Regions from separate parts of the Uliginosibacterium sp. 31-12 genome, predicted to be linked through region 3. Evidence: predicted binding sites of a transcription regulator. Region 3 holds the regulator's gene; each other region holds the start of a gene.

Region 1 (3,462 bases), on a different contig from region 3:
GCAACGGGCCCACCCCGGAAACTGCAGCGCCAAACGGGCGGCGTTCGTCACTCATCAGCGCGCCGTGCTCCAAGTGAAGGATGCGCGCCATTCTGCGCAGCGAGCGCGTGCGATGAATAGTCGCTGTGCTTTGACACCAGCCGGATGGTCAATTCACACAACTCGGCCAGAACGGTCATTCGGCGCACGACGTGTGGACGACAGCTCCTGGCCGACAACGGTCAGAAGCCTCGGGGTAGTCAAGATAGCCACTTCACGATGCGTTTAGCATGAGAAAGTATGCGACTTGTGATCTGCGTCACATTGCCATGGCAACAGCATGCTTTACGGTGTTGCAGTAGTGCCTTGCTGGGTGTCTGATGGCTGCTTCCGGCCACAAGCGGACGATCAGGCTTGCAACTTCAAAGCAGACGCTCGAAGCTCCGGAGCTGAAATCTGTAAAGTGAGGTTTTTGTCGATTCTGTTAATGCTGTTCATCTTTACAGCGGAATCATCGAGAGCTGCTCTGGAAGCCAATCTTCGCTGGTCGGTCGTGCCATGTTAGGGAGCACGCGCCGATGTTAGGCGGCAAAACTGATCCCTATAACACGTTAGCAGCACCTCTTAATCTCAAAAGGCCCTATGCAATGATCACAAACCAAGAAGAGAAGGCGGTTGAGTTAGTTCGGAAAATTCGCGTAGATCGAGACCCAGTAGATATCTCTGTCAAACACAAGATGGAAGGGTTTGATGGCACGCTCTATTTTGTGCACTGGAAAAGCAACAAGGAAGGAAAGGAATACGACACAATTTCTTTCTTCGGGCAAGGCGATCCAGATGGCGTATTCCTTTGGCAAGGAGAAGACGCGATCAAGTATTTCTCGAAATGCAAATTGCCAACAACCACCGAGAAAGTTGCACGCTTCGCTTTCAGGGCCGACGGCGTAACTGCAATCATTGCTTTTCTAATCGTCGTGACGATTTGTTTTTTGGCCGTCACAGGCAAGGCGGACACGCCCGCTGTTTTAGCAAATGCGCTTACCTCAGTACTGGCCTTCTTCTTTGGTAGCAAAGTAAACAAAAAGGAGTGAGGCAACTGGCTGCTAACCATTCCGTCGAGAGGGACCGCCCACAAGCTGCGCTTGTGGGTTCCCTTCGCGGCTTCGCCGCTACGGCGGCCCCTCACGTCAAACGTTAGGGCTAAGCAAAATAGAGGAGGTCTGTCGGTGCGGCATTTATATGTCGGAGTTCTAATTAGCGCAGCGTTTATTACATCGTTTTATTCGCTAGTGGGCGCGGGGCTCTGCCTATTGCTGGCCTACTGCATCTGTACGGCAGACGGTTCCCCCCGCTCAAGCGGTGCAGATGGACCAAGTGATTTCGGTTCGTCCGATAGCGCCGATTGTGGCGGCGATGGCGGAGGAAGTTGCGATTAATCACTTACTCCCAAAAGAGCCAGGTAGCCAGGTAGCCAGGTAGGGTGCGCAAATTCTTTTTCTTGCGCACGCGGATCAAGGCCTCACTCACACCCTGCGTAACTTAAACGCTGGAGGGTGCGCAAGCCTTCGGCTTTCACACCCTACAAATTGAAGCTCTGCTTACACAGACGCTTCACGGCATTTGGCACAGTCCTCCCAGGGCAGGCATTCGCACACACGCGGCCGCTCCACGTACTGGCTGCCCACATGCAGTTTGCCGCTGGTTTCCATCTGGGATTTTGCCGGCGCACGATTTTGCGGAGCGGTGGCACTCGCTGCATCGCGCGGGCTGGGCGACCACTTCGCGAAGGGCGCCATGTCTTCCTTGTCGATCACGTACCAGAGTTTGTTGGCCGCGTCCCAGCGGGCGCCCAGTTTCTTGGCAGCATCCTTTTCCGCAAAGGGAACCTTCAGGTCGAATCTCATGTGGGGGTCTGGCTCAAAGACAGCGGGCACGCATCATACGTGACAAGCCTGTCAGACCGGATGGTCTGCCGCGCGGGAAACCGCGCTCGGGGTCGCTGTGCCCTTCCCCACAAACAACTCTGTCACCAAGCCGACACAAAGCCTCCACGAAGCCAACAAGCCATTGATCCGTAAAGGCTTCCGGCCATGGGCACGGCATTTGCTGAACTCTTCGCAAACAGCACATCGGGAGTCCAGCATGTCCGCCCCCAGCCTTTCCCAGATTCTCGGCACTCCGCTCAGCGCGCCGCCCGCCCATTCCGGTTGCAGCGCCGGCAGTTGTGGCAGCAAGCCCTCCCGGGTGGCCGGCCTCACGGCCGACATCCAGAAGAAGGTACAGGATCATCCCTGCTACTCCGAGGAAGCCCATCATCACTTCGCCCGCATGCATGTGGCGGTGGCGCCCGCCTGCAACATCCAGTGCAACTACTGCAATCGCAAGTACGACTGCAGCAATGAATCGCGCCCGGGCGTGGTGTCCGAAGTGCTGAGCCCTGCTCAGGCGATCAAGAAAACTCTGGCTGTCGCCGCGGCGATCCCGCAGATGAGCGTGCTGGGCATTGCCGGGCCGGGCGACGCCCTGGCCAATCCGGCCAGAACCTTTGAAGTGTTCCGCGCGTTGCAGCAGCGCGCACCGGACATCAAGCTCTGCCTTTCCACCAACGGCCTGATGCTGCCGCAGTATGTGGAGCAGATCGCTGCCGCCAATGTGGATCACGTCACCATCACGATCAACTGCATTGATCCGGACGTGGGCGCACAGATCTATCCGTGGATTTTCTGGGAGCATCGCCGCGTCAGCGGCCGCGAGGCCGCCGAGATCCTCATCGCCCAGCAGCAGAAGGGCCTCGAGATGCTGGTGGCGCGCGGCATCCTGGTAAAGGTCAATTCGGTGATGATCCCCGGCATCAACGATGAGCATCTGAAGGAAGTCTCGCGTGTGGTGCGTGCCAAGGGTGCTTTCCTGCACAACGTGATGCCGCTGATCTCGGAGGCCGAGCACGGCACCCACTTTGGTCTCAGCGGCCAGCGCGGCCCGACCCCGGCCGAGCTGCAGGCCCTGCAGGATGCCTGCGCAGGCGACATGAACATGATGCGCCACTGCCGCCAGTGCCGCGCCGATGCGGTAGGCATGCTCGGCGAGGATCGCGGCGCTGAATTCACGCTCGACAAGATCGAGGCCATGGAGATCGATGAAGTGGCCGCAATGGCGCGCCGCGTGGCCCTGCGCGCTTCGATCAATGCCGAGCTGGAAGCGAAACGAGCCGCCCGCCATGCTGCGCCGGTGGTGCAGATCAAGGCGCCGAGCCGCGGACGCCCGGTGCAGATGGCGGTTGCCAGCAGCGGGCAGGATCTGGTCAATCAGCACTTCGGCCATGCGCGCGAATTCCTGATCTACGAGGCCAGCAGTGCCGGCGTGCGCTTTCTCGGCTCACGCCGCGCCGCGCAATACTGCGGCGGCGAGAGCGAGTGCGGCGAGGCCGAAAACACCTTGGCCCGCACCATCGCCACCCTGGCGGACTGCGAAGTGGTGCTGTGC
Region 2 (3,462 bases), on a different contig from region 3:
GGCGGCCCTCAGCCGCGTGCCCTTGCACCAGAGGCAAGCAGACTTTTCATGCGGGCGGCGGTGCATCCAGATGACGCTGGGTCCACTCGCGGGCGTCCGCCATGTGTTCAAAAATATCGAAAGGCATGATGCCGGCGTAAATGCCACGCCAGACGCGATCGGTCACGCCATAGCCTTCAACATCCGGGGCAATTACATAGGCCGTGCAGATCCGCCGCCAATTGCTGGCATGCTCCACGACTCCGCGCCGGATGCCCTCCACTGCCTCGGGCGGACACAGCGCTGCACCGCGGATTTCGAGGATCAGCCCCCACGGGCCTTGCGCGGCCACGGCCGGCACCTGTTCGGCCATCAGCTCGCGGTAGTAATGAATCAGCTCGGCATTCCAGGGACCGCCGATTTCGGCGATCAAGAACTGCCCTTCCCTGTGAATATGCGCCGAACCATGGGCTGGAAATTTCATGCAATCCTCGCAAGTATTTCCTGCAGCATAGCGCGGTCGAGCCTGGCTCGTCCCGCTCAGATCACGGTCTGGCGCGCACCGTCCGCGGCCATGCGCTGATCGCGCCAGTCCTCCAGCTCCTGAGCCGGCAAGGCCTGGGCGAAACAGAAGCCCTGGCCATATTCGCAGCCTAGGCTGCGCAGTTTCTGGCGTACCTCTTCGGTTTCGATTCCCTTGGCGATCACCGTTTTGCCCAGGCGCCGCCCAAGGCTGACCAGGGTCGCGACAATGGCGGCATCCGCTTCGCTGTGGCAGACCTTGCTCACGAACGCTGCATCGATCTTGAATTCCTGCACCGGCAGATCCCGCAGCGCCAGCAGGGAGCCGTTACCGCGCCCAAAATCATCGATCGTCAGACACACGCCCGCCGAGGCCAGGCTGAAGAGCACGCGCAGCGCGCTGGCCGGTAGCACCGCCAAGCCTTCGTCCCGCAGCTCCAACGTCAGGCATTCCGGCGACAGACCCTGCGCCTGCAGGCGGGCCAGAATCAGCTGATCGAGGCCCTCGCGCGCCAGCAGAACCGGCGCAAAGTTCAAGGACAGACTGAGTGCCACGCCCCGCTCACGCCAGTTGCGGATCTGCAGCAAGGCCTGATCGAGCAGGCGCAGGCTGAGGCCTTCAAGGGCCGACTCATTGGTGGCCAGATGCATGAATTCTGCCGGCGGCAACAGACCCAGATCAGGATGGCGCCAACGCGCCAGCGCCTCGACCCCCACCGGCAAACCACTCACGAGGTTCACCACCGGCAGGAAGCACAGTACGAACTCGTTCTGCTCGATGGCCATGCCAAAGCGCTGCCCCAGCGTTTCGCGCACCTCGGGTAACACCCCCTCGGCCAGCACCGCCATGACGATGCCTTTGCGGCCACGGCTGGCCTGATACAAAGCGCTATTTACCACCCGCAGCAGTTGATCGCCGCTCTTGCCATGGCCGGGGTAGAGCGCCATGCCGGCGCGCACCTCGCGCCCGGCGGCCTCGCCCAGCGCCTCGCTCAGGGCCTCGAAAATCTTGCCGCCGACACGCGTCGCGCCTTCTTCATTGGCCACATTCAGCAGCACAGCGAACTGGCGCCCTTCCAGCCAAGCCACGGTGTCTGTCAGGCGTACCGTGATGCGCAGTGCGGCGGCCGCGGCAGCCAGGCCGGAGAGCGGATCTTCGGTGGGGCCGAGGTCCAGCAGCATGACGGCGAAACTGGAGCGCTGGCGCTCGGCCATCCGGATCGACATGTCGAGGCGCCGCAGGAAGGCCTCGCGATCCGGCAAGCTGGGCACCCCGGCAGGGTTGGGTGCAAAAGCGCGTGGCGCTTCATCGAGCAGGCGTTTGCGCAGATCGGTGTCGCTGGCAGCATTGAGCATCATTTCAGACTCGCGTGAGGGTTGATGCGGGTGCTGCAGGATCCCGCCAATTCGACTGGCCACCCTAATCCAAAGTGATAGATCTCTTCAAGCAGGACTTACCTGCATGAACCGCCCCGCGCGCCAGACGGCAAGCTCCTCCCTACGGGGTACAACAGCCTCGCCGGCAGCGCGGTTTTCTCACCGCAGCAACGACACCGCAGGCGAACGCGGCCATCAACCCGCCACGCTCCCGCTCAGTAGCACCGGCCGGGCTTCACAACGCCGCAACACCCTCTGGGCACACTCCGGCATGCTGCAACGCACCAGCCTGAACACGGCCCGGATTGCATGCACCAATCTGGCTCATGGCTATATGTCTGCTTACGCAAACAGGCGCTTTGCACGCATGGCACGCTTCTCGCAATGGCAATGGTGCCGACATAACAGCTCCAGCAGGAGACACGCGTGGCCCCGATTCAGGCTCAAACCCAAGCAAGCCCGGCGCAAGCCCGGTTTTACGATGAAATGAACAGCGCCAGTGGAGAGCTGCGCACGCACTACCAGGGCTATGTGGACTGGTTCGACGGGATGAGTGCGGAACGCATGACGCGCAAGCGCCAGGAAGCCGATGCACTGTTCCGCCGCTCCGGCATCACCTTTGCAGTGTATGGCGATGAGGCGGGCGCCGAGCGCCTGATCCCCTTCGACGTGATCCCGCGCATCATCCCTTCGCACGAATGGCTGGCCCTCGCCGACGGCCTGCGCCAGCGCGTCAAAGCACTCAACGCCTTCATTCACGACATCTACCACGGCCAGGAAATCCTCAAGGCCGGACGCATCCCGGCCGAGCAGGTCATCTCCAATGCCCAGTACCGCCCCGAGATGCAGGGCGTGGACGTGCCCAACAACATCTACGCGGCGATTGCCGGGGTGGATATCGTGCGTGCCGGCGCCGGTGAGTTCTACGTGCTGGAAGACAATCTGCGCGTGCCCTCCGGCGTCTCCTACATGGTCGAGAACCGCAAGATGATGATGCGGCTCTTCCCCGAACTCTTCGCCAGGAATCGCGTCGCCCCGGTCGAACACTACCCGGATCTCTTGCTCGACACCCTGCGTGCCGTGGCGCCCAAAGGCGTGCTCGACCCGGTGGTGGTGGTACTCACCCCGGGCAGCTTCAACAGCGCCTACTTCGAGCACGCCTTCCTCGCCCAGCAGATGGGCGTCGAGCTGGTCGAGGGGCAGGATCTCTTCGTGCGCGACGAGCAGGTTTTCATGCGCACCACGCAGGGGCCGCAACGCGTTGACGTGATCTACCGCCGCATCGATGACGACTTCCTCGATCCGCTCGCCTTCCGGCCGGATTCGATGCTTGGCGTACCCGGCATCCTCTCCGCCTACCGCGCCGGCAACGTAACGATCTCAAATGCCGTCGGCACCGGCGTGGCCGATGACAAATCGATCTACCCGTATGTTGGCGAGATGGTGCGCTTCTACCTCGGTGAAGAGCCCATTCTCAACAATGTGCCCACCTACATGCTCAGGAAGCCCGAGGATCTCGCCTACACCCTCGAACACCTGCCCGAACTGGTGGTGAAGGAAGTCCATGGCGCTGGCGGCTACGGC
Region 3 (3,462 bases):
GGAAAGCGCCCAGCGGCTCTTTGAGACCTTTGATGCGCTGATGCGGAATCGCAATTCCCATCCCAAGCCCTGTCGAACCAAGCTTTTCGCGCTGGTTCAGTGCATCCACCAGCTTGCGGGCCGCGAGGCCACTGTCGCGCTCGCACAGCTCGCCAATGGCGGCGAACAGGCCGTCACGCGCGGAGGCCGCTACATCGACACGGATGCGCACGGGGTCAAGGATCTGCGAAATCAGGTTCATGAGTCTTTACAGCACAGCGGCGAGTCTCCGGACCGGAGCTCGCCGCTTTCTGGGTTTCAGAGCGGTTGAGGCAGAAAGCCTCAACCATCGCCGGCCGGACAATTCTGCCTGTCCAGACCGGCTGCGTCCAGCGCTTCAGCTGGCGCTCTCAGCGCCTTGCCGTTTCATCGATTCACGGTTGTGATCGCTGATCTTTTCCTTGTGCTTGAGAACCTGACGATCCAGCTTGTCTGCCAGCGCATCAATGGCGGCATACAGGTCGTCGTCTTCACTTTCCACGTGGATATCCTTGCCGCGCACGTGAACAGTCACCTCTGCTTTCTGCTTAAGTTTCTGTACCGAGAGGGTCACATGGGTCGCCGTAACATGATCGAAATGGCGAATCACCCGATCGAGCTTGGAAACCACATATTCGCGCAAAGCGGGAGTGACTTCCAGATGATGGCCGGTGATGTTGAGATTCATAAAACTACTCCTCTCCTGTTAGATCGACTTGCGCTGACTGACCGGCGGAATATTCAGCGACTCCCGGTATTTCGCAATCGTCCGGCGTGCCACCACGATACCCTGCTGGCCCAACAATTCGGCAATCCTGGCATCCGACAGGGGTTTTTTCCCGTCTTCGGCCGCGACCAGCTGGCGAATCAGCGCGCGTATCGCCGTTGCTGAACATGCACCACCGGTATCGGTGGAAACATGACTGCCAAAAAAGTATTTCAGTTCGAACACACCGCGGGGACTGGCCATGTACTTCTGGGTGGTCACCCGCGACACCGTTGACTCATGCAGCTCCAGCTCTTCGGCGATTTCCCTCAGGGTCAGCGGACGCATGGCCACTTCACCATGATCAAAGAACTGGCGCTGACGTTCGACGATGGCCTGCGAAACACGCAGGATGGTGTCAAATCGCTGCTGCACATTCTTGATCAGCCACTTGGCTTCCTGCAGCTGTCCCGATAAGGAACTACTTACGCCCCTGTTCTGTTGAAGTATATCGGCGTAGACCCGATGGATCCTGAGTCTCGGCATGGCCTCTGGATTGAGGCTCACCGTCCAGCCGCTACGTTGCTTGCGCACCACCACGTCCGGAATCACGTAGCGCGTTTCCATCGGTGCAAATTGAGCCCCCGGACGCGGATTCAAATGACAAATGAGTTCCTGAGCTGCGCGCAAGGCATCATCATTGCAGCCCAGGCGCCGCTTGAGGCGCGCGAAATCGCGCGCAGCCAGCAATTCCAGATTGCCGTCCGCGATCAGCATGGCGTGATCGCGCGTGGCACTTTCCGGCAAAGCGCGAATCTGCAGGAGCAAGCACTCCTGCAAGTTGCGAGCGCCGATGCCGGCGGGGTCAAGGTTCTGGACCTGATGCAAGGCAATGTTCAACTCATCGAGTTCTACTTCCCATTCGGCCGGAATCAGCGGCAGAAGTTCCTCGAGGTCCTGCAGCAACAAACCGTCGTCGTCCAGCGCTTCGATGATCAGCTGCACCAGCGCACGATCACGATCAACCAGCGGCATCAGGGCGACCTGCCCCAGCAGGTGATCCCGCAAGGAAGTAGCGGCGGCCTGGAATTCCTGAAAGTCGGAATCATCGTCGTCCCCACCGCCATTCCGCGAGGCGCCTTCCGTGCGCCATTCGGCAGCTTCGCCGATATCATCATCCGAAACGCTGTCGTAAGCCTCTCCGATGTTGTCCGGCATGTCCGTCACGCTCGGCGACTCGAAATCCTCATCGCCGGAGGATGAAGCAGAGGATTCGATGCGGTATTCCTCACCCGCCGTCGCCACACTGGCTTCGCCCGCCTCGACAGGGACGGGTCCATCACTTTCTTCGTCACCGCCTTCACGCTCCAGCATCGGGTTTTCGAGCAGGATGCGTTCGATCTCCTGATTGAGTTCGAGCGTGGACAGCTGAAGCAGCTTGATGGATTGCTGCAACTGCGGGGTGAGCGCAAGTTGCTGGGAAAGGCGGAGCTGAAGCGAGGGTTTCATTCTTTACAGACGGGGAGGTGCGGAGCGGCCAAGCCTAGAGGCGGAAGTGTTCGCCAAGGTAAATCTGCCGTACCTGTTCATTCTGCACGATTTCTGCCGGTTTGCCGCCAGCCAGCACCTCACCCGCATTGATGATGTAGGCGTGATCGCAAATACCGAGGGTTTCGCGCACATTATGGTCGGTAATCAGCACGCCAATACCGCGCGCCTTGAGGTAACTGATGATTTTCTGGATATCAATCACTGCAATCGGATCAACGCCGGCAAAAGGCTCATCCAGCAGGATCAGACGCGGACGGGTGGCCAGCGCACGCGCGATTTCGACGCGGCGGCGCTCACCGCCGGACAAGGACATAGCGGTCGCTTCGCGCAAATGGCCGATGTTGAGTTCATCCAGCAGCTCATCCAGACGTTTTGCCATGTCTGCGCTGGAGAGCTTTTGCAACTCCAGCACCGCCATGATGTTCTCGGAGACCGTAAGTTTGCGGAACACCGAGTTTTCCTGCGGCAGATAGGAGAGCCCTTGGTGCGCCCGTTTGTGGATCGGCCAATGGGTGAGCTCGGTTCCATCGAGATGGATCTTGCCGCCATCGGCACGTACGAGGCCGACGATCATGTAGAAACAGGTGGTCTTGCCTGCGCCGTTCGGCCCCAGCAAGCCCACCACTTCGCCACTGCCAACCTCGAAGGACACGTCGTGCACCACGGTGCGTGCCTTGTAGCGTTTCTGCAGATTGCTAACCCTGAGCAGACTCATCCAGTGTTTCTTTCAAGAGTTTCCTGATGATGTCGACCGCAAACCCTCTGGTCTGCAGGAAGCGCGCCTGACGCGCCCACTCCCTGTGATCCTGCGGCAACACCCCGAATTTTTTCTGCCACACGCTGCGCGCGCGCATCAGTTCATCTTCCTGCAAAGCCTCGCCCATGGCGCCAGCTGCCGTCTCGCGATCCACTCCCCGGTCATCCAGCTCACGACGGATGCGCGCGGCACCAAAGCGGCTGGCGCGCGATCTCACGAAACTCTCGGCAAAGCGCTCGTCAGACTGCAGACCTGTCTCTGCCATGCGATCCAGCACGGCTTCGACATCATCGTCGGCGCCGGCTCTTGCCGCCAGCTTGCGCCGCAGCTCCAGCCTCGAATGTTCGCGCGTGGCGAGCAGACGCAAGGCTGTCGAGCTGAGCGAAGCGGCGGGCTTCTTCAAACAGCTTACTCCGCTTCAGCCACAGTA
Region 4 (3,462 bases), on a different contig from region 3:
AGGCGCGGGCGGCTCACTCACGCGCGCGCTCGAAGCCCGCTACGGCCTGCGCGAAGGCGTCGGCGAAAGCCACTACGGTCTGGGCATCAAGGAGCTGTGGAGGATCCCGGCCGAGCGCCACCGCACCGGCAGCGTCAGCCACTTCCTGGGCTGGCCGCTGGGCGGGGAAGCCGGCGGCGGCGCGTTCCTCTACCAGTACGGTGAAGACCGGGTCGCCCTCGGCCTGGTCACCCACTTCGGCTACCGCAACCCGCAGCTCTCGCCCTTTGACGAACTCCAGCGCCTCAAGACTCACCCGCGCATCGCCGCCCTGCTCGCCGGTGGCGAGCGCCTCGGCTACGGCGCCCGCAGCATCAACGAAGGCGGCCTGCAGTCGCAGCCCCGCCTGAGCTTTCCGGGCGGCCTGCTGCTGGGCTGCGCGGCAGGCCTGCTCAATGTGCTGCGCATCAAGGGCACGCATACCGCGATGAAGTCCGGCATGCTCGCCGCTGAAGCGGTCGCCGCCGCCCTGCAGGGCGGGCGTGAGCATGACGAGCTGGCGGATTTCCCGGCCGCCGTGGCCGCCTCCTGGATCGGCCGCGAGCAGCGCGACACGCGCAACGTGAAGCCACTGCTGTCGCGCTTCGGCACCGTGCTCGGTTCGCTCTTCTGCGGCGTCGAAATGTGGCTACTAGCCCTCGGCCTGCGCCTGCCCTGGACGCTACGCCACCCAGCCCCGGCGCGCAGCAAGATGGCCGCCGCAGGCGACTACCCAGCACGCCCGCCGCTGAAGCCGGACGGCGTGCTGACTTTCGACCGCAACAGTTCCCTGATGCTCGCCAACATCCGCCATGAGCACGACCAGCCGCCCCATCTGCGCCGCCAGAACACCCCGGCCCAGGAAAGCGTGCGGGTGATCCGCTTTGCTGCCCCCGAAGCCCGCTACTGCCCGGCCGGCGTGTATGAGCGGGAGGGCGACACGGTACGCATCACCAGCCAGAACTGCCTGCACTGCAAGGCCTGCGAGCTCAACGACCCAGAGCACAGCCTGCTCTGGCACCCGCCCGAAGGCGGCAGCGGCCCGCAATACATCGGGATGTAACGGAGTCAGGGGCACGCGGCTTGCCGTCGCTGCGGCTTTGCCGCACAGCCCCGCTCCACCCTGGGCCTCGCCGGATGAAGCCGGCCCTACAAAATCCCACCCGCCACAAGCCCGGCGCCCACAGGCACACAGAGTTTCGTAGGTGCGGCTTCAGCCGCACAGCCCCATGCCCACCCCGGGCCTCGCCGGCTGAAGCCGGCCCTACAAGCTCAAAACCATCCCCACAGGCACGGCTACGCGCACAGACACGCGGCTTTTCGTAGGGCCGGCTTCAGCCGGCGGGGCCCAGACGCCAGCACAGCCCCCCCCGCCAGCAGACGCCCCGCTGCAGTGCAAAACCCTTTGCACCAAATGCATCGACACCGCCTCATGCGGTGCATGTACAAGCACCGCTTGCGTGCATAAACGAAAGGTGTATGCACATATATGGCGCATCCACAGCTCGACATGTTCAAGTAAGCCATTGATTAATGAAGAAATAAACTCTGGCTCAGTTCATGCTTTAAGCAGCGCTTCCGTGCAATACGAGGTCCAAAATGGAGCAGTTTCAAACTTCCGCCAACGTGCTTTTCGTGCTGCTGGGCGCCATCATGGTGCTGGCCATGCACGCTGGCTTCGCCTTTCTTGAGCTTGGCACCGTGCGTCGCAAGAACCAGGTCAATGCCCTGGTCAAGATCCTGGTCGATTTCTGTGTCTCGACAATCGCCTACTTCTTCATCGGCTATGGAATCGCCTACGGCGTGCATTTCTTCAGCGGCGCGCAAAGCCTGATGGTCAATAATGGCTACGAGCTGGTGAAGTTCTTCTTCCTGCTCACCTTCGCCGCCGCCATCCCGGCCATCGTCTCCGGCGGCATCGCCGAGCGCGCGCGCTTCTCGCCGCAGCTAGCCGCCACCTTCCTGCTGGTGGGCTTCGTCTACCCCTTCTTCGAAGGCATCGTGTGGGCCGACAAGTTCGGTATCCAGCCGGCCATCGAAGCCGCACTGGGCGCCAAGTTCCACGACTTCGCCGGCAGCGTGGTGGTGCATGCCGTAGGGGGCTGGATCGGCCTCGTCGCCGTGGTGCTGCTCGGCGCACGCCGTGGCCGCTACAACAAGGATGGCGCCATCGCCGCCCACCCGCCTTCAAGCATCCCCTTCCTCGCCCTTGGCGCCTGGATCCTCACCGTGGGCTGGTTCGGCTTCAACGTGATGAGCGCCCAGAAGCTCGAAGCCATCACCGGCCTCGTCGCCGTGAACTCGCTGATGGCGCTGGTCGGCGGCACCCTCACCGCGCTGGTGATGGGCAAGAACGACCCGGGCTTCGTGCATAACGGCCCGCTCGCTGGCCTGGTCGCCGTCTGCGCCGGCTCGGACATCATGCATCCGCTGGGCGCCCTGGTCGTAGGCGGCGTGGCCGGTGCGTTGTTCGTCTACATGTTCACGCAGGTTCAGAACCGCTGGAAGATCGACGACGTGCTCGGCGTATGGCCCCTGCACGGCCTGTGTGGCGCCTGGGGCGGCATCGCCGCCGGCATCTTCGGCCAGCAAGCGCTGGGCGGTGCGGGCGGCGTGAGCTTCTGGGCCCAGCTGATCGGCACCCTGGCCGGTATCGCAATCGCCGTGATCGGCGGCGGCATCGTGTACGGCACGATCAAGAAAATCGCCGGCCTGCGCCTGGACGCCGAAGAAGAATTTAATGGCGCAGACTTGTCCATCCATAAAATTTCAGCCACACCGGAACGCGAAACCAACTGGTGATATTCAGCTTGAAATGAAGTCAGCCGGCCCGCTGGCCGTCCCAAACAAAAAGCCCACGACATTCTTCGTGGGCTTTTTGTTTTTACGGCCTCAATAAAACTATCGTCAGGCGCAGGGCGGGTTAGGCGCAGCCGCACCCGCCTTACAAGGCGACAGATCGCAAACAGCTTATTACGCGATTTGCGCAAACGCATCTCTTGGCTGATTAAACCGACTCACGATCTCGCGATCATCCCAACCCGTTCAACTTAACCATCCATGATTTCATGGGCCCGAAGTTCAATTTCAACCCATAATCAAAACGAGATATCAGTTATTACAATTTGACGTTGCAATAATTCTTTAGTCTTAGTGAATCACAATTAAGATACACAAAAAAGCAGTACCAGAAAGACCCTACCCTGTGCCGTCCGGCTATGGCGATCTCATTTCCATTGATCGCCTGAACCTGACGGGAGTTGTTATGCGTTCGCGTTATCAACCTCAATTCACAGGAGTTAGTCATGAAGTACGTGCTTTATATTATTGCGTTGGTCGCTTGTGTGGGCGTTGCTCGTGCAGAGGAAGTCACTCTCGACAAAGGGGGCTTCAAGTTGACCTACGACTGCACCAACCGTACCGCGCTGCGCTACGAGTATTCGC

What was found. Region 3 encodes sigma-54, which starts transcription at its own class of promoters, with help from an activator protein. Its sites were predicted from a motif close to TGGCACGCTTNCTGCTNA; they were not measured.
Region 1: the regulator sigma-54 is predicted to act here: its motif matches at 2,072-2,089, upstream of nifB (nitrogenase cofactor biosynthesis protein NifB).
Region 2: the regulator sigma-54 is predicted to act here: its motif matches at 2,247-2,264, upstream of Q3Y64_RS16025 (circularly permuted type 2 ATP-grasp protein).
Region 4: the regulator sigma-54 is predicted to act here: its motif matches at 1,568-1,585, upstream of Q3Y64_RS16285 (ammonium transporter).

Annotation. Positions count from the first base shown of each region.
Region 1 is NZ_JAUOOA010000010.1:99,348-102,809, forward strand. It holds gene Q3Y64_RS17210 (hypothetical protein) at 558-1,070, shown strand; gene Q3Y64_RS17215 (DUF5710 domain-containing protein) at 1,578-1,883, opposite strand; gene nifB (nitrogenase cofactor biosynthesis protein NifB) at 2,122-3,462, shown strand, end outside.
Region 2 is NZ_JAUOOA010000009.1:40,543-44,004, reverse strand. It holds gene Q3Y64_RS16035 (hypothetical protein) at 47-463, opposite strand; gene Q3Y64_RS16030 (GGDEF domain-containing phosphodiesterase) at 520-1,860, opposite strand; gene Q3Y64_RS16025 (circularly permuted type 2 ATP-grasp protein) at 2,365-3,462, shown strand, end outside.
Region 3 is NZ_JAUOOA010000006.1:34,144-37,605, forward strand. It holds gene Q3Y64_RS12265 (PTS sugar transporter subunit IIA) at 1-241, opposite strand, end outside; gene raiA (ribosome-associated translation inhibitor RaiA) at 377-706, opposite strand; gene Q3Y64_RS12275 (RNA polymerase factor sigma-54) at 725-2,233, opposite strand; gene lptB (LPS export ABC transporter ATP-binding protein) at 2,268-2,990, opposite strand; gene recX (recombination regulator RecX) at 2,971-3,435, opposite strand; gene recA (recombinase RecA) at 3,441-3,462, opposite strand, start outside.
Region 4 is NZ_JAUOOA010000009.1:96,268-99,729, reverse strand. It holds gene Q3Y64_RS16290 (electron-transfer flavoprotein:ubiquinone oxidoreductase) at 1-1,081, shown strand, start outside; gene Q3Y64_RS16285 (ammonium transporter) at 1,618-2,820, shown strand; gene Q3Y64_RS16280 (DNA/RNA non-specific endonuclease) at 3,333-3,462, shown strand, end outside.